Regions from separate parts of the Priestia filamentosa genome, predicted to be linked through region 2. Evidence: riboswitches for the same ligand, from Rfam matches in the RefSeq annotation. Region 2 holds a riboswitch; the other holds the start of a gene.
The links. Region 2 has a riboswitch for cyclic di-AMP ahead of B9N79_RS09700 (potassium channel family protein). Riboswitches for the same ligand answer to the same signal wherever they lie in the genome.
Positions count from the first base shown of each region.

Region 1 (11,595 bases), on a different contig from region 2:
TATGTTAAAAAAGTTCAGAAATCAGGGTGTGAAACGCTAAGAGATGTATACGAGCGTATTGCAGCTAAATAGAGAGCATTTCGTGATGAAATGCTTTTTGGTTTACTCTTAGTAAGAAGGGGGAAGAGGAATAGTAAGTTAAGCGATAAAAAGAGGAGGAGAAAAGGATGAACAAACAAATGCATAAAGAATATACGGATCAAGAAGCAAATAGTAAGCTTTTAAAAGGAATCATTATTGGTGGAATTATCGGTGGAGCTCTTACTCTTTTTGATTCCACAACGCGCAGCAAAGTAAAAAAGGCAGCATCGGGAATGACTGCTTCTTCAAAAGAAATGTTAGTGAATGTAAAAGAAAATCCTCAAGAAACAAAAAATCAAATGATTGACCGTTTTAAGACGGCTTCAACGACTCTAAAAGATGCTATTAGTGATGCACAAGATTTGTATGCTAAATTTAATGAAGACGTATTTAGCAAAGTAGAAGAAGTGAAAGACATTTCTTCAGATGCAGTTTCAACAGTCAAAGATTCTAAAGAAGATATTAAAGAGGTAGGTTCAAAAGTAGCAAAAGCAGGTTCACAAGCTGCTGAAGCATATCCTAAAGCGTCCGAGAACAAAACAATGAGCGGAAATGTGGACAACCTTCCAGAAAAACAAGCTTCTCCAGAGCTTAAACCTGTTGAAACGGGAACGAGCAGACCAAATCAAATGTAATAAAAAGAGCAGAATTAGTTCTGCTCTTTTTTTACGTTTAGCAAAAAAGATAGCAGTATTTTGAGTAACAGCCCTATTAAAATGCCTGGAATTACAAAGAGCATAGGAAGAAACACAGGTCCTAAATTCTGATGGGCAATTTCAATTTTTGAATAATACATAAGTCCAACTGTTACCGAGTAAGCGCAGAAGGCAAAGGGAAGGAACGTTAACGGATGTTTCCCACCGCCGTCATCTTTAAAGGCATCCCACATTGCAAAAAAATAGATACAAGGATAAAACATGAGCCATCCTATCTCAGCTGTTTCAGAAGCTTTCTCAATTTTTCCTAGAAAGCTATAGTAAATCGCTTCATTAAAATTTGCTCTTACATTAATTACTAGTTCTAAAATGATAAACGTAATTCCTTTTATATATTTTCCGTTTAAAAATTGACCAAACCCTGGGAAAGCAATACTCCAAAAAATTCTCTCCATTTTCAAGCTCTTTCTGATAATCTGTTTTGTTTAGAAAAAGAGAGCGGTTTATAGGAGCTGAGATTATTGGGATTAACCTGCTTAAACGGGAAAAAAGGAAAAATAGCACCTTCATACCAAAAAAGATTTCTTCTATTTAGTAAAGAAAAGAGAAGGATAAAAACGGGGTAGAGAAACTTCATAAATACCCTCCTTTTATAAAATAAGCTTCTTTTTATCTTTTTCAATTACTGGAAATTTATGCGGAGAAAGTCATAATAACAGAAGTAAGCAAAAAGGAAAGCGTATTTATGATGAAAAATACGCTTTCCTTTTTTAGTTATTTCTTAAATTTGAATGGAAGAGTTGTTACAATAACGTTTTTTCGATAAAGCAAATGTGCTTTTAACAATAAACTTGACTGATTGTGAAGCATATTATGCCAGCTTTTGCTTGTAATAAACTGTGGAATGAGGACTGTTACTGCCATATTGCTATCTTTTGATTTTTCTCGCACAATGTCGATGAACCGCAGAAGCGGACGGACAAGGCTTCTATATTGAGAATAAAACGTAACAAGTCGAATGTCTGGATGTACTCTTTTCCATTTTTCTTCAAGTACTTTTTCACTTTTGCGATCAAAAGCAACGTGAACAGCAATAATGGTATCTCCGATAAGGTTTGCATAACTTAATGAACGTTCTACAGCTTTCGTCATTCCTGCGACAGGAATGATCACTACATTTCCTGATAAAGCAAATGTGGTTTGATCGTCATCTGAAATGCGAAGCTGTTCACCAACTGCTTCATAATGACGTTTAATACGATGAAAAGCTAGAACCATAACTGGTAAGAAAATGAGTACTGCCCATACTTGAGTGAACTTTGTTGTAAAGAAAATAATGAGTACAATAAATGTAATAAGAGCGCCGACTAGGTTAATAATCATTTTTCCTTGCCATCCTTTAGGCTTTTCTTTCAGCCACTTTGCAATCATTCCTGTTTGTGAAAGTGTAAAAGGGATAAATACACCAACAGCATAGAGCGGAATAAGTTTTTCCGTCTGGCCATTGAAAATAACAATAAGCAAAATAGAAGCAGCACCAAGAGTCACAATTCCATTTGAATAACCTAATCGGTCTCCACGAATAGTGAACATCCGCGGAATATATTTGTCTGTTGCAAGATTAACAGCTAGAAGAGGAAAGGCTGAGAATCCTGTATTTGCTGCAAGAATTAGAATCAAGGCTGTCGTTCCCTGAACGAAATAGTATAATCCGTTTCTTCCCAAAACTTCAGCTGCGATTTGGGAGACAACTGTTTCATTTCCTTTTGGAGAAATGCCATACCAATAGCCTAAAAAAATAATTCCTGAAAAAAGGATTGCCAAAATGATTCCCATTGCGCTAAGCGTTCTGACTGCATTTTGAGCAGCAGGTTTTTTAAAGTTTGTTACAGCATTTGAGATAGCTTCAACTCCTGTAAGAGCTGAGCATCCTGATGAAAAAGCTCGTAATAGAAGAAATAAGCTAACTCCCGGAACGGCTGTACCCATTGCTGTATGTGTAACAGGTGGAGTTTGCCCTGTTGCAACATTCCAAAGACCAACTGCAATTAAGATTAAAAGAGCAATTACAAAGAGGTACACAGGATAAGCAAGGACAGACGCCGATTCTGTCACACCTCGTAAATTTAAAAGAGTAATAACAATAACGAGTATACAAGCGATAAGTACTTTATAATCGTGAATGGCAGGAAAAGCCGATGTAAGGGCGTCTGTTCCAGCTGCAATACTTACTGAAACGGTTAAAATATAGTCAACTAAAAGTGAGCCACCTGCAATAAGTCCAGGATTTTCTCCTAAGTTCTTTTTCGATACAACGTAAGCTCCGCCACCTTCAGGATAAGAATAAATAATTTGACGGTAAGAAAGAATAAGCGCCATTAGTAAAACAAGGACTCCAATAGCGATTGGAATAGAATACCAATATGCCACAACTCCAACTGTTGCAAGAACAATTAAAATCTGTTCAGGACCGTATGCAACAGAAGATAGCGCATCAGACGAGAGAATAGCAAGCGCTTTTAGTTTACTTAACTTCTGCTCTCCAAGCTCGTTTGATTTTAAAGGCTTTCCGATTAACCACTTTTTAAGAGCTAAATAGTTCATCATTTTTCCTCCTAAGATTTTGCCATTTCATGAAGGAAGTGTTTACTAGACTTAAAAAAGAGCGCAAAAAAAGAGCCCTAAGGTTTTCCTTAGCGCTCATATTAAGCAGCATAAAGCAAACCTTCTCTATAAACGCTGATGAGGTTAGCTGTCGGATTCGGGCCTTTAGAGTAGCCCTACCTTTTTAAAAGGATTCACCCCTAGTGACAAAGCACAAAAATTGGGTCCCCCACTCCTTACAGATTAAGCGATATAAGGTGAAATGGAATTTCAATATGATGTTTTCATAGGTAATATACTGCTAAAAATTTAATTTGTAAAGAGAAAAAATTTTAGCATTTTTTTAAAAGAAAAAGGTCATTCGCCTCTTTAAATTTCTTCGATTAGTTTTTAAAATAATAAGTTAAAAAATTTTAAAAGCATCACGATTTTAAAAGAAAATGGGCATATTATAGCTTGTTTTATACCTATATAGGGTATATTGTGAAAGAGAATAAAGAGAGGAGTGGTGACGATGTATAAAAAGCTTGGTTTGATAGGATTAGCAGCTAGTATAAGTCTTAGCGGATGTAGTGAGAAAAGTGACTCAAAGGCTACAGAAGAGACAACAATGCAGAATGAAAATCAGCATAAAGAAGAGCATAGTGGAACCGAGAAAGTCCCTGAAGATTTACAAAAGGAAAAACACCCTCATTTTAAAATTGGAAGCGAAGCTATTATTACATCAGGTCATATGGAAGGAATGAAAGGAGCACAAGCAACTATTGAAGGGGCCTATAACACAGTAGCTTATGTTGTCTCATATAAGCCAACAACAGGAGGGAAGACGGTCAAAAATCATAAATGGGTGATTCAAGAAGAGATAAAAAATGCAGGAAACGAAACAATAGAAAAAGGAGATAAAGTTATTCTTGAAGCAAACCATATGAAAGGGATGAAGGGAGCAGAGGCAACGATTGTGTCCGCTAAGGAAACGACAGTTTATACGGTAAGCTATACATCAAAAACATCAGGAAAAGAAGTGAAAAATCACAAATGGGTAACAGAAGATGAGCTAGAAGAAATAAAATGAGAGAATAAATTAAAAACTAGTCCATAAGTATAGATTTTCTATATAACGAAACGAAAAATAGTTCTTTTTAACTGTTGAGAGGGAACGAATCGTGGAAGAATTATGCTTGTATATTACTGTTGTAGCAGCTGCAGGTTTATTGAGCTTTTTTCTTTGTTGTTATTCTTATTTTAAGACAAAAGATGAGGCTTTGTTTGAGGCAAAAAGAAATGGAAGAAATCGTGTTCATTTTGCAATGAATTCTAGTTTATAAAAAAATTAACGTAAAAAGGCGCAAAAATAGCGTCTTTTTTATTGTATAGGTGACGTTAAATTTCTAGCTCCTTTATGTAGTATAGTTAGAAATCCTTTTTCTGTCCTTTATAAACCTTCTTTTCTACAATTCATAAGGGTACGTAAAAATGTGGAGAAGGTTTGTAAAGATTTTTTTATAATGACTGCATTTCTATAGACTTTTATGAGAAAATCCTATATCCTAGTCATTTGTATGAAAATATAGAATGAAAGGAGAGAGAAGAATATGAGCAGATTCTCTGCTTCCCGAAATATTATTTTAACTGTATTTATGATTTCAACATTCGCTATTGGAATGACTGAATATGTTGTAACAGGTCTTTTAACTCAATTTGCTGAGGATTTACATGTGAATGTTTCTACAACTGGACTTCTTTTAAGCGTTTATGCAATAAGCGTTGCAATATTCGGTCCTCTCTTGCGAATTGCAACAATCAGATTACCATCAAAGCCTCTTCTTCTTGGTCTAATGGGCTTGTTTATTATAAGTAATATTATCGCAGCTACGGCACCAAACTTTCAGGTGCTTGTCTTATCTCGTTTGTTATCTGCTGTTATGCATGCTCCTTTCTTTGGTTTATGTATGAGCATTGCTTTTACGCTTTCAACACCTGAGAAAGGAACGCGAGCAATTGCAGCTGTACAAGGCGGACTAACAATTGCTATTATGTTGGGTGTTCCGTTTGGATCTTATCTTGGTGGGATTTTTGACTGGCGCTATGTGTTTTGGTTTGTAGCATTGTTAGGCTTTATTTCACTTATTGGTCTTATTCTTGTTGTTCCAAATCAAAAGGTTGGTGTTACCCCTAATTTGCGTTCAGAGCTGAAAATATTCAAAAATCGGAATGTATTACTTGTGCTTGCTATTATTGTTTTCGGTTTTTCAGGTGTTTTTACAGCATATACATTTACAGAACCAATGCTTACGCAAATTGCGGGTTTTAACGTAACGAATATTACAATTGGTCTTTTTGTTTTTGGGGTTGGTGCTGTTATTGGCACTTTTGCATCTGGCAAAATCCCTCCACATCTTTTAACAGAAAGACTAATGATGGTTCTTATTGGATTAGCAGCCGTTCTTGCTTTGTTTACTTTCCTTATTCCATTTAAATTTGTAGCCTTTGTCATGTGCTTTTTATTTGGGGCTGGAACCTTTGGTACAACACCAATTTTAAATGCTAAGATTATTTTAGCTGGAAAGGAAGCTCCATCACTTTCAGGGACGATTGCCGCTTCTATTTTTAATTTAGCTAATTCAATTGGTGCAACTCTAAGCACAGTCTTTTTAAATGTTGGAGCAAGTTTTACCCTTATTACATTAATTGCTTCAGGAATGATTTTATTTGGCTTGGTTTTAACCTTTGTGACCCACAAAGTTGAAGACAAATCTCTTTTTGCTCCTCAAAACAGCTAAACCATTAACGGTTTAGCTGTTTTTTTATAGAACAAAAGGCCCTGTCGTTTTTGTTCAATGTTTTTTCACATCTTTCTTCATTCCCCCTCTTGTTTAATAGTTAGCTGTCACCTAATCTTAATAAGGAAACATTTTTCGGAAAATTTTGTTCTTTTATACAATAATATCTATTTTAAAATTAAGAAGGTGAACACAAAATGACATCAGATGATAAAACTTCACACCGGGATGAACATCCCATAGCAAAAACTTCATCTTCCTCCCTTTATAAGACAATTTGGAGATGGCACTTTTATGCGGGGTTAATTTTTACTCCTTTTCTTCTTATATTAGCAATAACAGGAGGAATCTATTTATTCAAACCTCAGATTGAGAACTTTTTGTATCAAGATTTATATGAAGTAGAAAATGAAGAGGGGAACATCCCGCCTTCAAAACAAATTGAAGCTGTAACGTCAAAATATGTAGATGCTCATGTATATAAATATCGCCCAAGTGATTCACCTACTCGTTCATCAGAAGTAGGCGTTCATATAGAAGATGGAACGTATACTATTTTTGTGAATCCACATAATGGAGAAGTTATTGGACAATTAAATGATAAAGACCGCCTTATGGATAATATCGAAAAATTCCATGGAGAGCTTATGGTAGGTACGATAGGAGATCGCATTGTTGAACTTGCTGCATGTTGGGGGGTTGTGCTCGTTGTAACAGGTATTTACTTATGGTGGCCACGTAGAAAAACGAAGTTTTGGGGCGTTGTACTGCCACGTTTTTCGAAGGAGAAGAAAGTTCTTACGAGAGATTTACATGCAGTACCTGCCTTTTGGATTTCAGCAGGCTTACTGTTTCTTATTTTTACAGGTCTTCCGTGGTCTGGCTTGTGGGGGAATACGTTTCAGCAGATTACAACAAATGCAGGACTTGGATATCCGCCTTCTGTTTGGGTTGGTGACGCACCGAAGTCTGATGTACAAACAAAAGAAATTGCAGATGTACCTTGGGCAGCTGAAACAATGAAGGTTCCTCTTTCAACATCAAAAGACCTTTTGCCACTTTCAATTGATGATGTAATAAAAGTAGCCAATGAGCAAAATGTTACAAAAGGATACAACGTTATATTTCCGCAAACAGATGATGGGGTATATACGCTTTCATTATTTCCACCTAAAGCACAGGATGAAGTGACAATGCATATTGATCAATATACAGGAGCCGTACTTGCTGATTATCGATATGATAGCTATAAACGATTAGGTAAAATGATCGCTTTTGGTATTACAATTCATAAAGGAACACAGTTTGGTCTTATGAATCAGCTTATAGGACTTCTTGTTTGTTTAGGAATTTCAGGCATTGTATTAAGCGGCTTTTATCTTTGGTCGAAACGTAAGCCAAAAAGTAAGCTTGGGGCTCCAAAAGCAGCTGAAAATCCAAAGCAAATGAAAATTTTATCTTTTATCATTATTATAATGGGAATTTTGTTTCCGCTTGTGGGCATTTCAATTATTGTTGTACTTCTATTTGATTTCTTCGTGGTCAAGAGAGTACCACAATTAAAAAGATTCCTAAACGCTTAGGGAGACAAAAGATAGAAGATTCAGAGGTGTAAATGATGAAAAAATTTTTTTATCTCTTTTCGAGCTTTGTTATTATACTTTTGCTTTCAGCTTGTAGTGTTGATTCTGATGCGGCTAAATTGTATCGTCAGTCAGAAAAACTTAAAGCAGTTATTATGACTCCTGAAACTATGAATCCGGATGAGGCAGTAGGCTTAGAAGTGGAAGTAACAAAGGAAGATAAGAAAGTAGAAGAGCTGGAAAGAATGAATGTTGAAATATGGAAAAAGGGAAATGAAGGGAATAAAAAAGTGATAGAAGGACAAAGAACAGCGAAAGGAACATATGAGGTAGTAAACACATTTAGTGAAGATGGAATCTACTACGTTAAAGCAGATGTTCGAACAAAGAACCTTCATATTATGCCAACAAGACAGATGATTGTTGGAGAACTCTCAGAAGAGGACGCAAAATTATTAGAACCAGAAAAAGAGAAAGAACATAATCACCATTCACATCATTAACAAATGGACAAAAAGCTTTTCCTTTTAGAGGAAGAGCTTTTTTTATGATTGATAACTTATTGGTCCAATAGAGATACAATTTTTATATATCTTTAAAGTCTTTTGAAGATGTAAGATTTGAAAAAAAATCAATTAAGAAAGTTTGGAAGGACAACGAAACGTTCGAATGCTGCTTTTCCTTAGGAAGCGAAAGGTAAATGTTTCGTTCTGAAAAAGCCTCTTCTATTGGTAATAACACGACGCTTGAATTCAATACTTTATGCCATGTAATAGAGGGAATAAATGAAACACCAAGCCCTGCATTAATAAGATCTCTTACTGTTGACGGATTGTCGCTTTCATAAGAGATGGTGGGCGAGAAGCCAGCGAGCTCACAAATGGACTGAGCCGTTTTGCGTAAATTTTTATTTTCATTTAGTAAAATAAAGCGCTCATTTTTTATCTCCTGCAAGGAAACCGTTTCTTTTTGAGCAAGGTGATGACTTTTTGGTACGCCTAACATAATTCGTTCTGTAAAAAGCCGAGTACTTTCTACATTTTTTAAATTGATAAGAGAAGAAGAGAGACAAATATCAAAGGAGTTCGGTACTTCCCTACCATCAATATTTTGACTAATATGAAATTCCACTTTAGGGTGAATTTCACTAAACTTTTGAAGAAGTTCAGGAAGAATAGGAGAACCAACAAGCATAGAGAAACGTAATGTTCCAAAGACATGTGGCTGTAACCCTTGCAGCGCTTTTTTCCCCTGTTCTAAAGAATAAAGGGCTTTTTCCACATGCTCTAAGTACACTTTTCCAGCCGTACTTAACTTAATACTTTTTCCTTTGCGCAAAAAAAGATCAACACCAAGTTCTTTTTCGAGCGTGCGAATCGTTTTACTTAAGGAAGGCTGTGAAATATATAAAGACTTTGCTGCTTTTGTCATATGTTCATATTTAGCTACTGTTTGAAAATAGCGAAGCTGTAATAAATCCATGAAAAGGTTTCTCCTTTCTTACTTATAACTCCAGAGTTATATCTATTATAAACGAATCCATATTTTACATAAAGAAAAGAGAAGAATACACTAAAATAAGATATTACATAATAAATAGAATGCTTTGCGTACAATTTGAGCGTTCTTTTCTTTAGAAAATCTCAATTAAGGAGGTGAGGTGGAACAATGAACAAAATAGCTTTTCTTTTTCCAGGGCAAGGAACGCAGTATGAAGGGATGCTTGATGATCTCCCCCAAACAACTCTTACTTCCTCACTTCTTGAGAGAGCTCAAAATCGGTTGGATTACGATCCTCTTTTACTTGATGATAAAGAGTACATTAATACATCTGTTGGTACTCAGCTTAGCTTGTTTATAAAAGGCGTTATTTTAGAAGCTCATCTTGAGGAGGAAAAAATTTATCCACACGTTGTTGCAGGGCATTCAATAGGAAGTTTCGCTGCAGCTATAGCGGCAAAAGTCCTATCTTTTGAAGATGGACTTTACGTCGTGAAAAAACGTGCTGAATTAATGGATAACGTTGGCGGAAAAGAATATGGCATGGGCGTTGTTGTTGGGCTGAACAAGGAAAAGTTAGTTTACATTGTGGAGTCTATTCATAATGAAACAACGCCTGTTTATATAGCTAATGAAAATGCGGAAGATCAGTATACTGTTTCAGGAAAGCGGATAGGTATAGAAGTTTTGTTAGAAAAAGCAAGAAAACAGGGAGCCTCAAAAGCAAAATTTTTAAACATGACAGTTCCTTCACACTGTCCACTTATGGACGACGTAGGGAAAACGCTTTTTGAGGAACTTGAAAAATGTACAATTTCAGATCCTACTGTTCCTTTTATCGGAAATAAAAATGCTCGCCCACTTCAAACAGGCTCAGCTGTTAAGGAAGACTTAGCTTTTAACGTTTCTCATCCTGTTTTATGGTATAACTGTTCCACTATTATGAAGGAACTTGGTGTGAAACTATTTGTTGAAATGGCTCCTGGTCATGTTCTAGTAGATCTTATCAAACGTAAATTCCCAGAAGGACATTTTTTTCCTCTTTCATCCTTTTCATTAGATGATGTCCGGTTTTTAGTACAGAAATACAAAAGTAAATAACAAGAGGTGAGTATGATGAATAATCGTTCATGGACGACAAAACGAGATGAGAAAAGAAAAAAGCTAGCGTCTGTACAACATCTTGTAAAAGGTAAAATTATTGACGCCAAAAATATGAAAGAAGCCCTTGAGTGTCTTATTTCAAGCGGTGATAGAGTTGTGCTTGAAGGTGATAATCAAAAGCAGGCATCATTTCTTTCAGAAGCTTTAAATAGTGTGGATCCGAAAAAAATTCATGATCTTCACATGATTATGTCAAGTATTTCAAGGCCTGATCATTTAACTCTTTTTGAAAAAGGAATTGGAAGTAAAATTGATTTTTCCTATGCTGGCCCACAGAGTCTACGCGTTGCGCAAATGATTGAAGACGGTATGTTGAAAATGGGGGAAATTCACACATACTTAGAACTTTACGGACGTTTGTTTGTTGATTTAATTCCAAAAGTTGCTCTTGTAGCAGCTGAGAAAGCAGATGAAAAAGGGAATTTGTATACAGGAAGCAATACAGAAGAAACGCCAACAATTATTGAAGCAGCCTCTTTTAAAGATGGAATTGTTATTGTTCAAGTAAATGAAATTGTCGAAGAACTTCCACGCGTTGATATTCCTTCTGATTGGGTGGATTTTGTTGTACAGTCTCCAGAACCTTATCAGCTTGAGGCCTTATTTACACGAGATCCTTCTGGCATAACTGAACTCCAAATTTTAATGGGGATGATGGCCATTCGCGGTATTTACGAAAAGCATAATGTACAAAGCTTAAATCATGGGATTGGATTTAATACAGCCGCAATAGAGCTTCTTTTGCCAACGTATGGAGAATCTTTAGGACTAAAGGGGAAAATAGCGAAGCATTGGACGCTTAATCCACATCCAACACTCATTCCCGCAATTGAGAGCGGCTGGGTTGAAAGCATCCATAGCTTCGGCGGGGAAGTTGGAATGGAGAGATATACAGCAGCACGTCCTGATGTTTTCTTTACAGGGAAAGATGGAAAAATGCGTTCGAACCGTGCTCTTTGTCAGGTTGCGGGGCAGTATGCAGTAGATATGTTCGTTGGTTCTACATTGCAAATGGATTATTACGGAAACTCTTCTACAGTCACTTCAGGACGCTTATCAGGGTTTGGAGGTGCACCAAACATGGGGCATAATCCACATGGGCGCAGGCATTCCACTCCAGCTTGGTTAGATATGATTACAACAAACTCAAGTATGGAAAGAGGGAAAAAGCTTGTTGTGCAAATGTTTGAAACATATGGACAAGGAAACTCCCCTGTTTTTGTGGAA
Region 1 covers NZ_FXAJ01000003.1:236,227-247,821, forward strand. The annotation lists gene B9N79_RS14725 (exonuclease domain-containing protein) at 1-72, shown strand, start outside; gene B9N79_RS14730 (hypothetical protein) at 168-716, shown strand; gene B9N79_RS14735 (hypothetical protein) at 731-1,192, opposite strand; gene B9N79_RS14745 (APC family permease) at 1,512-3,341, opposite strand; cyclic di-AMP (ydaO/yuaA leader) riboswitch at 3,459-3,601, opposite strand; gene B9N79_RS14750 (YdhK family protein) at 3,856-4,413, shown strand; gene B9N79_RS26165 (hypothetical protein) at 4,505-4,666, shown strand; gene B9N79_RS14755 (MFS transporter) at 4,934-6,121, shown strand; gene B9N79_RS14760 (PepSY-associated TM helix domain-containing protein) at 6,319-7,704, shown strand; gene B9N79_RS14765 (FixH family protein) at 7,740-8,207, shown strand; gene B9N79_RS14770 (LysR family transcriptional regulator) at 8,290-9,186, opposite strand; gene B9N79_RS14775 (ACP S-malonyltransferase) at 9,373-10,305, shown strand; gene mdcA (malonate decarboxylase subunit alpha) at 10,321-11,595, shown strand, end outside.
Region 1: another riboswitch for cyclic di-AMP. It lies ahead of B9N79_RS14745 (APC family permease); the one in region 2 lies ahead of B9N79_RS09700 (potassium channel family protein).

Region 2 (11,595 bases):
TATTATAAATCAATATTGGCTAGGAGAGGAAGTTCACGATTTATGCTCACACGGAGAACTTTATATAAAAGTAGGAGATGTGGTTATCACAAACTCTGGTAGGGATGAAGAGTGGGGAATTAGTACTTCTGCATTAACTTTACTGCGTACCCTCTATGAAGAACCTGCTTTTACATACCAAGAGATTGATCCTGAACGTGATGAACCGCTTATTACCCATTGTGGAAATGCTTTATCACCAGGATGTCCAATCTCAATTTATTGGGGAGTACAGCACATGGAGGGCGAGATTACCCTATCTAATTTTGTGAAGTTTACGACAACAAGCTATAAGGAAGGAGTTATAGACTATAAAGATTTAACGGTAAAAATCAGTGAAAAAGAGTATCGAGAGGAAATTGTCGCTTTTTCATTAGAAGTGAAAGCATTCTTTGAACAGTCACAAAAGAAAAGAATAGAAGATGACGATGAACGAGAAAGCTACGAAGCATTTTGGGAAGAATACAATACATTACTCGAAAAAGCTCATTCTGCTTAAAAAGAGCAAGTCCTTTGTGGAAAAGGCCTGCTCTTTTTTTAATACTCTCTTTTCTTTCCTTTTTTTACAGCTTCCCAGTCTCCTTCAATATTCTTTCTTATTCGTTGAACAAACTGAAAAACTTCCTCTCGTTCTTGTTCTGAGAACCCTGTTAAAGCTGCTTTTTCAGAATGATCTCCTTCTCGTCTTAAAAACGGATAAACTTCTCTTCCTTTCTCTGTTGGAAAGAGCTTCTTAATTTTCTTATTGTGATGATCATCTTTCTTTTCTATAAATCCTTCCGTTTCGAGCTTTTTTATAGACCGAGCAGCCGTTGTACGGTCTACTTTAATCATTTCCGCTAACTTTTCTTGAATAATGCCAGGGTATTCATAAATGCGCACGAGATATAAGTATTGTCCTTTTGTTAAGTTGTGTTCTTTAAACTCAATATTGCTAATAGAGTCAAGTGCTCTTGCAATCATTCCAATTTCTCTTAAAACATCATCCACAAAAAAACCTCCATTTTATATTTTGTTGCATTTACAACAAAAATATTTTCTTGTATACTTTATAGGGATAATAAATTCATTATGAAGGATGTTCATTGATAAATCTAGAAAAGGTGGGGTTAAAATGACAGCAAAGAAAATTACAACAAAAGAGGATTTAGAGACTGCTTTCTACATTAGAAAAGAGGTATTTGTGAGTGAACAAGGAGTACCACTAGCAGAGGAGTTTGATCAATATGATCAACTGAATAATGGCTGTGATCATATTCTCGTCTATTATAACGGAGAGCCTGTTGGTACAGGACGTGTGCGCGTTGTAGAAGGAGTCGGGAAGCTAGAACGAATTTGCATCTTAAAAGAATATCGAAAATATGGCCTTGGAAAAATCATTATAGAAGCTCTTGAAAGAATTGTAGAAGAGCGTGGCTTTTCTTCTGTAAAACTGCATGGCCAAGTGCAAGCGCAAGGGTTTTATACTAAACTAGGCTATGATGCTTCTTCAGCTATTTTTATGGAAGATGGCATTCCACACATTTTAATGGTTAAAGAGTTCGTTCACTCATGATAGGAAGGAAAGTAAATGCTTTTACACTTGCTTTTTATAGTATAGGCATTCTTCTGTTAACTTTAGGAATTTCTCTTACAATAAAGGCAAACCTTGGAACTTCACCTTTTGATGCTCTTTTAGTTGGCCTATCCCATAACATTGGCTTAACAGTTGGAAGTTGGGAAGTTGTAATTGCCTTCGTTCTTATCTTCACAAATGCATGTTTAAAAAAGCAAAAGCCGAAGTTTTTAGGATTAGTGACCGCTTTTATGACAGGAGTTTGCATTGACTTTTGGCTTTTTTTGATCAAAACACTTGAAAATCCCTCTACATTAACTAGCCAATTTCTCGTTTTCACGGTAGGCTTAATTATTGTAGGGATTGGAACAGCGATTTATCTTCATACAAACTTTGCTCCAATTCCGCTTGATCATCTTATGCTTATTATAACTGAACGAACAGGAATAAGTATTAGGCTATCTAAAACTGTTTTGTATGTTATCTTTTTACTTCTTGCGTTTTTGCTACATGGTCCAATTGGAATCGGAACGCTCCTTACAGTAGGGCTTGGCGGACCTCTTTTACAGTTTTTTATGCCGTTAACAAGAAAATGGTTTTTCAAAAAAACAGAGGGGATTCTCTTTTCACCTTTAGAAGAAAAAGAATAGTTTGTATGAAAACGGGAGCGTGAGTAGGGGGAAATAGAGTGAAAGAAGAGTACTTAAAAATATTTGATGAAAACCAAGTACACATTGGTGAGAAAACTAGAGATGAGGTTCATAAGAAAGGATACTGGCATGAAACCTTTCACTGCTGGTTTGTTAGTGAATACGAAGGAGAGATTTATCTTTATTTTCAAATTCGAAGCAAAGAGAAAAAAGATTATCCGAATTTGTTAGATATCACAGCAGCAGGTCATCTATTAGCACATGAAACAGTTATGGATGGCATCAGAGAAGTAGAAGAGGAGCTTGGCGTTGAAGTAGCGTTCAACAACCTTCTCTCGCTCGGCGTTATTCCATATAGCGTGACGCTTCCTCATTTTATTGACAAAGAGCTAGCACATGTTTTCGTGTATAAAACTCAGCACACATTTGAAGGATATACCCTTCAGCAAGAGGAAGTTTCAGGTCTTGTAAGAGCCAAACTTTCTTCCGTTGTTGAGCTTTGGTTAGGTCAAACGGATAGTATTAATGTGGAAGGATTTCAAATACATCAAAAAGGTGAGAAAACCCCGATTAATAAAGCCTTTTATTGGGAAGAATTTGTTCAACATAAGCCATTTTACTATGAGAGAATCATCCATGAACTGCATAAAACATTTCATTTCTAGCTTAAAAAATCAGGTTAATTCCTAATTAATTGGGAATTAACCTGATTTTTTACTGTAAGAAAAACGTTAACCGAACCATATCTTGACAGCGGATGCCGTTTTCAAATAATGGTTCTTTGTAATTTTCTAAAAAGAAGTTGCGTTCAATACCTGTCATGCGAAAGCCGCACTTTTGATAAAAAGCAAGCTGATTTATACTTGAATTTCCTGTTCCAACTTCAATGATTTCGTAGCCCTGTTCTTTTGTACTTTGAAGGACATGCTGAATTAACTTTTTGCCAATTCCTTTTCCATGAAGATGTTCTTTCACTGCGATATTCACAAGTTCAATACTCTTTTCATTTTTTTCTTCTAAAATGTAAGCTCCGATTATTTTCTTATCTTCTTCCGCTACAAAACAAACGCCTTTTTCTAGATGTTCCTTCACTTTTTCCTGAGAAGGATCTGCAAGTAAGAGCAAAGAAAAAGGGGGTGTTTCCTCTCTATGTATTCTTCTTATTATCATAACAACACTTCCTTTTACAATTTGTATTTGTCACCCACTTTTCTTGAAAGAACTGGAATGGAGAGGTAAAATTTACAGTATACGACTATTTTACATCATGTAAGGAGTTTTGAATTTGCTAAAAAATAAAAGAGTAATTGTAACTGGAGCAGGAGCGGGTATTGGAAAAGAAATTGTGAGACTTTGTTTAGACGAAGGAGCTTCAATTATTGCTTGTGACGTGAATGAAGAAGCCTTAATAGAGCTAGGAAAATTACTGAAAAATACCAACTTATCTACATATACAGTAGACGTTAGTTCTTATAAAGAAGTTGTTCGCTTTTTTGAATGGATTAATGAAAAAGGCGAGGAAGTACATGCCCTAGTAAATAATGCAGGAATTTATCTTGCACAAAATATATTAGATTACACCGAAGAAAGCATTGATTCTGTATTAAATATTAATGTCAAAGGAGCCGTCTATTTTTCGCAGCTATTTGCAAAGAAGATGATGAGAAATAATGAAAAGGGAACAATCGTGAATATGTCTTCAGTATCAGGAATGGAAGGAAGCTCTGATGCTATTTATGGGATGTCAAAAGCCGCTATCTTAGGATTAACAAAAAGCTGTGCCGTGAACTTTTCACCACATATTAAAGTAAATGCTGTTGCCCCCACAATGGTTGATACAACAATGATGAAAAGTATTCCAAAGTGGCGAAAGCAAGAATATTGGAACAGTCAGCTCATCCAAACACCTGTTACAGCTAGAGATGTAGCTGAAACGGTTCTCTTTCTCTTATCTGATAAATCTAATCACTATACAGGAGCAACCTTTGATCTCAATAATGGAGGCTATTTAAGATAGAATTTACAATAAAAAGAAGAAATCTATATTTTAATCTTTTGTTGAAATATATGGAAGATAGTTTTATAATGATAACTGTTAGACTTTTCTAACATTGAGCAGAGTTTAGTAGAGTAGAGGAGAGATCGTAAAGATGAGTAAAAATGTATTTTATGAACAAGTTGGCGTTGCTATGACATGCAGATCTTACGAAGAGTATGAAAAGATGTTCGACTTGAAGATGGAACAATTTAAAGGCGGAAAAGTGTTAGACGTTGCAGCAGGAGCTTCTTCTTTCACAGTAAGTGCTTATCGTAAAGGATATGATGCTTACGCAGTAGATCCTTTGTACAATATATCTCCACGAGAGATGAGAAAACACGGCGAAGAAGAAATCCAAGAAGCTAGCCGTAAGCTTAAAAAAGGGACTCAAACTCTTTTATGGGATTCCTATAAGACGCTAGAAGAACATGATAAAATTCGAAGAGACTCGTTTTCTTTATTTATGGAACAATATACGCAAAACGAAAAAGATCAACGCTTTTTTTACGGAGCGCTCCCGCATTTGCCTTTTTCAGATCAAACCTATTCTCTCTTGTTGTGCAATCATTTCCTTTTTTTATATGAAGCACAATTTGATTTCAACTTTCACGTAAATGCAATGAAAGAAATGATTAGGGTAACGAAAAAAGGCGGAGAAATTCGAATTTATCCGCTCGTTGGATTTAATCATGAGATTTACCCATATTTAAATAGTCTAATCGAAACGCTAAAAAACGAGCACGTGGAAATAAAGCTCCTTCCCACAACATTTCGATTTATGCCAAAAGCAACCGAAATGCTCGTTATTTATAAAAAATAGAAGAAAACAGCTCCCATTTTAAAATGGGAGCTGTTTCATTTAATCAAAGATTATTTTTGTATAGATTGTCGCTTATTTGACTATTTGTTGTGGCTTTGAATTATTTTGTTCTTTTACTAGAGTAAATAAAGCGCAAATGAGAAAGATCATTCCTACGTAAAGTTATAGATTATTGAATAGTCAATAATATTTCTAAATCCTAATCCAGAGCGGTTTTTTTATTTTTCAATCATTTCACTAAAAACGTTTATTAAACTATATATATTTTAGAGAACGTCTGTAATTATTTTTAGTCTTAAACAGACATTGAAAAGAATGTATTTCTCTTAAAACACACCTGTCTGTAAAAATACAACTTTTATGGACGTTCATTTTACGAACTTTTTGTTTGGGTTCAGTTTTTATGGAGTGAGAAAGAAATTAATGGATATGGTAACTATGTCAATCATAATATAAAAAAAGTTCAATATTTTTTAAAAGATTGATAATTTCTAATAAAATTTGATTAAAGGTTAAATAAAACAGGATGTTGAGTTTCTTAACATCCTGTTTTATTTACAAGATTAAAAGGAATCCAAACTCTATGGTTCAACAGTTAAATCAATTTCATATCTGTAGTCGTTTAAGTGTTGCAATGGCTTCATTTACTTACTTATTAGTACTGTGCTGTTTATTAGGTAATTTACGATTTGCATGGGACTTTCCTTGACGCTTTTCATTCTGCTCCGCCTTAGCCTGTTTTTCATGTAAATTTTCTACAAACTCACGTGTGTCATCCATAAGAAACCCTCCTTATCTAGAACTCATTGTTACTTTATCCTCATTCAAAGAATTCATACATGCAATTAATTGGTTGACTAATTAGTCTGAGATCATTTAAGAAACAGAAGCAAAGCAATTTGGAAAAATTAAAAAAAAAATTAGTGACGAATTCTGAAACAGAAGAAGTTAGCGAATAATACTTTTTTGTGTATTATGGAAGATGACAGTATTAAACTAACATCTGAATTAGAAACACAACGGCGTTCCGTATCATAAATTAAAACAATATTGGATTACTTCTGCCGCGCCTGAAGCACCGGAGTTTGCGAATGGATTATTTGTATCCTGCTCCAACTGGGGAGTAAGTATTGACACTGCGATAGGAGGGTTATTGCTATCAGGGATGGGAATCAAATACATCTTATGGGGAGGAGTGTTGTTTCTAATTTTGAGTTTGGTGTCTATTTTACTCCGAAGTACTTTATATAACCTAGTCAAACAGACCGCTAAGTAAGGAATCTATACGGTTTTATAGATCTTTACATGTAAGTTATAAATACGGCTTATATACTCACAAAAAAAGACTTCATTTTGATTCGTTTTTTTCAAAATGGAGTCTTTCTATTTACGATTAAACCCTTGTCTATATCCAAACTTTTATAGTTTACATAATGTCGCTTATTTGAACATAAAAAAATCTTTTCTAATTCAAATAAGATTCTTTTCCTTGAACATTTTATTAAGAATTCTAACATATGTTCCTTTTAAAGACTTTTCTAAATCATGCTGCTTTAATTCTATTACTTTATTAGAGGGCTTTGCTCACTGTCTTTATTTGTACGTTTTTTACCATCTAGAGAGACGATTATCAAAAGAAAGCAAGGATTATCTTCCCTTCTACTAAAAAAGGTTCTAATGTAAGGATAAAATAGTAGAAATAGACGTTAATTTAGTCTTTACAACACAAAAAAACAGGAGTAATATATCTTTGGTAAATTCATAAATCATCTTAACCGCTGAATCCGTATGGAACGGAGGAACCAATTTTGTAACAGTTTTTTCTGTTACTTGGGGTGAATCCTTTATGTAAGTAAAGGTAGGGTTACTTCTTGACCCGAATCCGACAGCTAACTTCGTAAGCGTTAGGGAGAGGGTGTGAAACTTGTGATCAAAGAATAATACGACCACGGGGGACTCCTCTGTGGTCTTTTTGTCATTAATGGAAACGGGATAAGGAAGGATTATAATGAAGAAATTATTTGCCGTATTTGGTTTAGGACGTTTTGGTTCAACTCTCGTTAAAGAGTTTTATGATATGGGTATTGAAGTATTAGCTGTAGATACAGACGAGGCAAGAGTTAGTGAATATATTAATTATGCCACGCACGCCGTTTATGTCAGTTCAATTGACGAAACGGTTTTACGTAACTTGGGCGTTGGCAATGTCGACCATGCTTTCGTTTCTTTCGGAAATGACATGCAAACCAGTATATTAACTTCATTACTCTTAAAAGAAATGGGAGTTCGTAAAGTGTGGGCAAAAGCGCAAAACGAATATCACTCAAAAGTGCTTGAAAAAATCGGAGTAGATCGAGTTATCCATCCCGAACGTGATGTAGCCAAAAGGATTGCTCACCATATTACTTCCGATAAAATGATTGATTTTATTGAGTTATCCAAAGAATACAGCATTGTAGAGATTGTGGCAACAAACAAGGTGGATCATTATAGCTTGGAAGAACTCAACGTACGAGCCGAATATGGATGTAATATTGTAGGGATTCAACGTCATGGAAGGTTTGTGGTTGCTCCTGCTGCAGAGGAAATCATTTATAAAGATGATGTTTTAATTGTGATGGGACATAATCAAGACATCATACGCTTTGAAAAAGAAGGTGTGTAAAATGGATGAATGTAGCAGCCATTAAAATCCTTCTCAGTTCTTTGTACTAATGCTTGCGTTTTTCATTATATGAGGAGCAATATTGTTAAAGCTTCCCCTTGTCATAATGGAATCTTTCAGTTAAACCTTTACTCAAAACACGTTGAAAGGAATTTAATATGTTACTTTATAAGTCACGTAAAAGACATAAAATAAAGAAATTGGAACCTGCATCTATTCTATTTTCGGGATTTTTAGGCTTGATATTGCTAGGAACAGGATTATTAATGATACCTGCTGCTACAAGTGATAGACATCACTTGAGCTTTATTGATGCTCTTTTTGAAGCTACTTCTGCCGTGTGTGTAACGGGATTAGCTGTTGTTGATACAGGAACTACCTTTACTTTATTTGGACAAATCATTCTACTTGTACTCATTCAAGTAGGTGGCTGGGGCTTCATGACCATTGGTATCCTTATGTTTATCATATTAGGTAAGAAAATTGGATTACAACAAAGGTTGATCCTTAAAGAATCTTTAAATGCATTTTCTCTACAAGGCGTTATTGCATTAGTCCGGCGTGTTGTGTTTATTACCTTAGCTGTAGAAGCTATTGGAGCCCTTATCCTAGCTATTCGTTGGGCACAAGAGATGAGTTGGGGAAAGGCTATTTATTATGGGATATTCCATTCTATATCTGCATTTAACAACGCAGGATTTGGCTTAGAACCTGATAATCTAAGTAAATGGGTGGGGGATCCAACCGTTAATATTATCATTACATTCCTTTTCATAATAGGTGGAACAGGATTTTTTGTAATCGCAGATATTTTGGAGAAACGAAATTTAAGAAAGTTTTCTCTTCATACTAAAATTGTATTAGCTTCGACCCTTATCCTAAATATTGTGAGTACACTTGTTATTTTTACTTTGGAATATCATAACGCTGACACGTTAGGTAAATTAAGCATGGGAGATAAATGGTGGGCAGCTTATTTTCAAGGAGTTGTTCCTCGTACAGCTGGTTTTAATACATTAGATATAGGAGAACTAACGTTAAGTTCAAAAGTCTATGTGATGGGTCTTATGTTTGTGGGAGCAGCTCCTGGTTCAACAGGTGGCGGAATTAAGGTTACGACCTTTGTCTTAATATTGTTGGCTTTGTGGTCAGTGCTAACAAACAAAGAGGATATTAACATTTTTCAACGCCGAATACCAAAATCCCTTATTTATAGAGCTTTTTCTATTGCTACTTCTGCAATGATTTTTGTTTTTGTCATTTTCTTTTTACTAACTATCACAGAAAAAGGAGTAGATATGTCCACAATCTTATTTGAAACTATTTCTGCTTCTGGCACGGTTGGACTAAGTGCTAATTTCACAGGCGACTTGAGCCCCGCAGGACGCATTCTCATTACGATTATGATGTTTATTGGAAGAGTAGGGCCTCTTACCATTGGTTTTGTGCTTGCTATTCGTTCGAATAGACAGTCAAAAATTCGTTATGCAGAAGAAAAAATTCTTCTTGGCTAAAAAAATAACTTTTATCTTTCGAAAAAACTAAATAAGATGCTATTAAAGAATCATCTTATATGGTTTTAGGCGCTTGTTCTAATAATGCAAATCCATTAAATAGTACCTCAGATTCTCAAAAAGAAGAGGAACATACTAGTCATACTTCCTCAAAATTAGGTGACATCAGAGAAGAAACAGTGTCTAGAGATGTATTGCTGAATTCTTGAAGGATAAGCCTGAAGATATGCAGATGATTTATGCAGATGTGGCCAAAAATAAGGAATTACTCGAAAATATCCCTTGCTATTGTGGCTGTGGGGAATCTGTTGACCATAGAAATAATTACGATTGTTTTATTTAACAAAATAACAAAGATGACTCAATTGTCTGGGATGACCATGGAACCAAATGTAATGTTTGTTTAGAACTCGCAGCTCAATCGATTCGAAAATACAAGGAAGGCAAGTCAGTAAAAAAATTCGAAAGATGGTTGATGAAAAGTACAAGGAGGGATACGCTAAACCTACTCCAGCTGTATAAGATTAATAGTATGAATATTCCTTGGCTTATAATAAATTAATAATAAAGAATTTGAATGATAAAAAGTAATAAAGAAGTTTTGTTCTACTTTATGGGTCATATTTTCTTAGCTAACACAACACAGATTCTAGAAACTACAAAGGAAGAGAGTGAAGGTTTTATAAGTCTTCGCTCTCTTCCTTTCATCCCTTAATTTCTTGGCCATAATATAATAAAAACACCAATTAAGCATACAAGACCACCGATCCAATCATATGTATCTGGAATTTTTTTATCTACTAACCAGCCCCAAAATAAACTCATAATAATAAAGACGCCTCCATAGGCTGCATAAACCCGACCAAAATCAGGGAATGCTTGCCATGTAGCAATAATCCCATAGAGAACAAGAGCTATTCCACCGAATAACCCTAACCAACCAGATGCTTCTTCTCGTAACCATTTCCAAATAAGGTAGCCTCCACCGATCTCTGCTATTCCGGCTAATAAAAATATAAAAATTGCTTTAATCATCATAAATACTCCTTATGTGAACTGTCTTCTTTTATATTGTATACCATATTGATTCTTAGTTAATATAATAGACCTTATCAGAAGTAAAAAAGCGTAAAATCTTTAAAAGATTTTACGCTTTTTTACTTTAAGGTTCAGATGATAATGAATATTAAAAACTGCACCATTTTATAAGGCCTGTTAGAGAACATTATGGATTGAATGAGGATTATACGTAAAGGATAAAGTAGAAATATTAAAAGGTGCGTACATAATGATATAATAAAAAACTAATACTATGGCATTTACTGTTTTAGTCGAAAGGTTGTGAGGGGATATAAAGAGGTTATTCAAACCAATGCTAAGTACCATGAATTAAATGCACAGAAAAATCATATAAAAGTATACTGAGTTGTTGGATAAACCTGATAAAGAATAAAAAAGATGAAGAAGGCATCTATATATTAAGGATTCCTTGACAAATTATTGTTTAGAACCTAAACACTTTTATATTAGTAGTAAACCACATAAAATTATAACTATTCATCTTTTTAGGTTAATTCAGTTAAGAAAGAGGTTATAGACAAGATGATTTCTTTAAGAAATGTTCAACCCACAGATTTAGAACAGCTGTTAGTAATTGAGAATGAGGGTTTTTCGATAGAAGAAGCCGCAACAAAAGAGGCCATGGTGGAGAGAATTCAGTTGATATCGGATACCTTTATTGTGGCAGAAAGAGAAGGGAAAATACTTGGTTATATTAATGGGCCAATTATTAATCAACCTTATATAACCGATGATCTTTTTGAGGAAACCAAAGAGAATCCGAAAAGAGGAGGATATCAGAGCATTTTAGGGTTAGCAGTGTCTAAACAGGCTAGAAATCAAGGAATTGCAAGAATTTTAATTAAGAAAATGGAAGATATTATAAAAGAAAATAAAAGAGAAGGAATCACGTTAACATGTAAACAGGAATTAGTTCCGTTTTATGAGAAATGCGGATTTGTTAACCATGGCGTTTCTGAATCAAATCATGGTGGATTAACTTGGTATAACTTGATTAAGTTAAGAGAGAGTATAAGTTGATTTTTTTATCGTGTAATACATAAGAATCAAACAAATCTACTAGTAACCTAGAGCAATAGAATAAATAGAGTTTGTGGAAGAACTATCTCTTGCTTTCCTATAAGGAATGTATTTCTCTCTATGTAAAAACCCTTTGTTAACGTGTGGAGCAAAGGATTTCTTTTTATTACATGAAATTCAACATTAGTTAATTACCATAGGGTTGATTATAAGC
Region 2 covers NZ_FXAJ01000002.1:526,672-538,266, forward strand. The annotation lists gene B9N79_RS09650 (hypothetical protein) at 1-538, shown strand, start outside; gene B9N79_RS09655 (MarR family winged helix-turn-helix transcriptional regulator) at 577-1,029, opposite strand; gene B9N79_RS09660 (GNAT family N-acetyltransferase) at 1,154-1,594, shown strand; gene B9N79_RS09665 (YczE/YyaS/YitT family protein) at 1,591-2,244, shown strand; gene B9N79_RS09670 (NUDIX hydrolase) at 2,283-2,909, shown strand; gene B9N79_RS09675 (GNAT family N-acetyltransferase) at 2,959-3,414, opposite strand; gene B9N79_RS09680 (SDR family NAD(P)-dependent oxidoreductase) at 3,530-4,261, shown strand; gene B9N79_RS09685 (class I SAM-dependent methyltransferase) at 4,395-5,102, shown strand; gene B9N79_RS09690 (DUF4023 domain-containing protein) at 5,751-5,882, opposite strand; cyclic di-AMP (ydaO/yuaA leader) riboswitch at 6,869-7,021, shown strand; gene B9N79_RS09700 (potassium channel family protein) at 7,111-7,767, shown strand; gene B9N79_RS09705 (TrkH family potassium uptake protein) at 7,926-9,281, shown strand; partial or broken gene B9N79_RS26940 (PCYCGC motif-containing (lipo)protein) at 9,514-9,803, shown strand; gene B9N79_RS09715 (YnfA family protein) at 9,993-10,316, opposite strand; gene B9N79_RS09720 (GNAT family N-acetyltransferase) at 10,884-11,381, shown strand.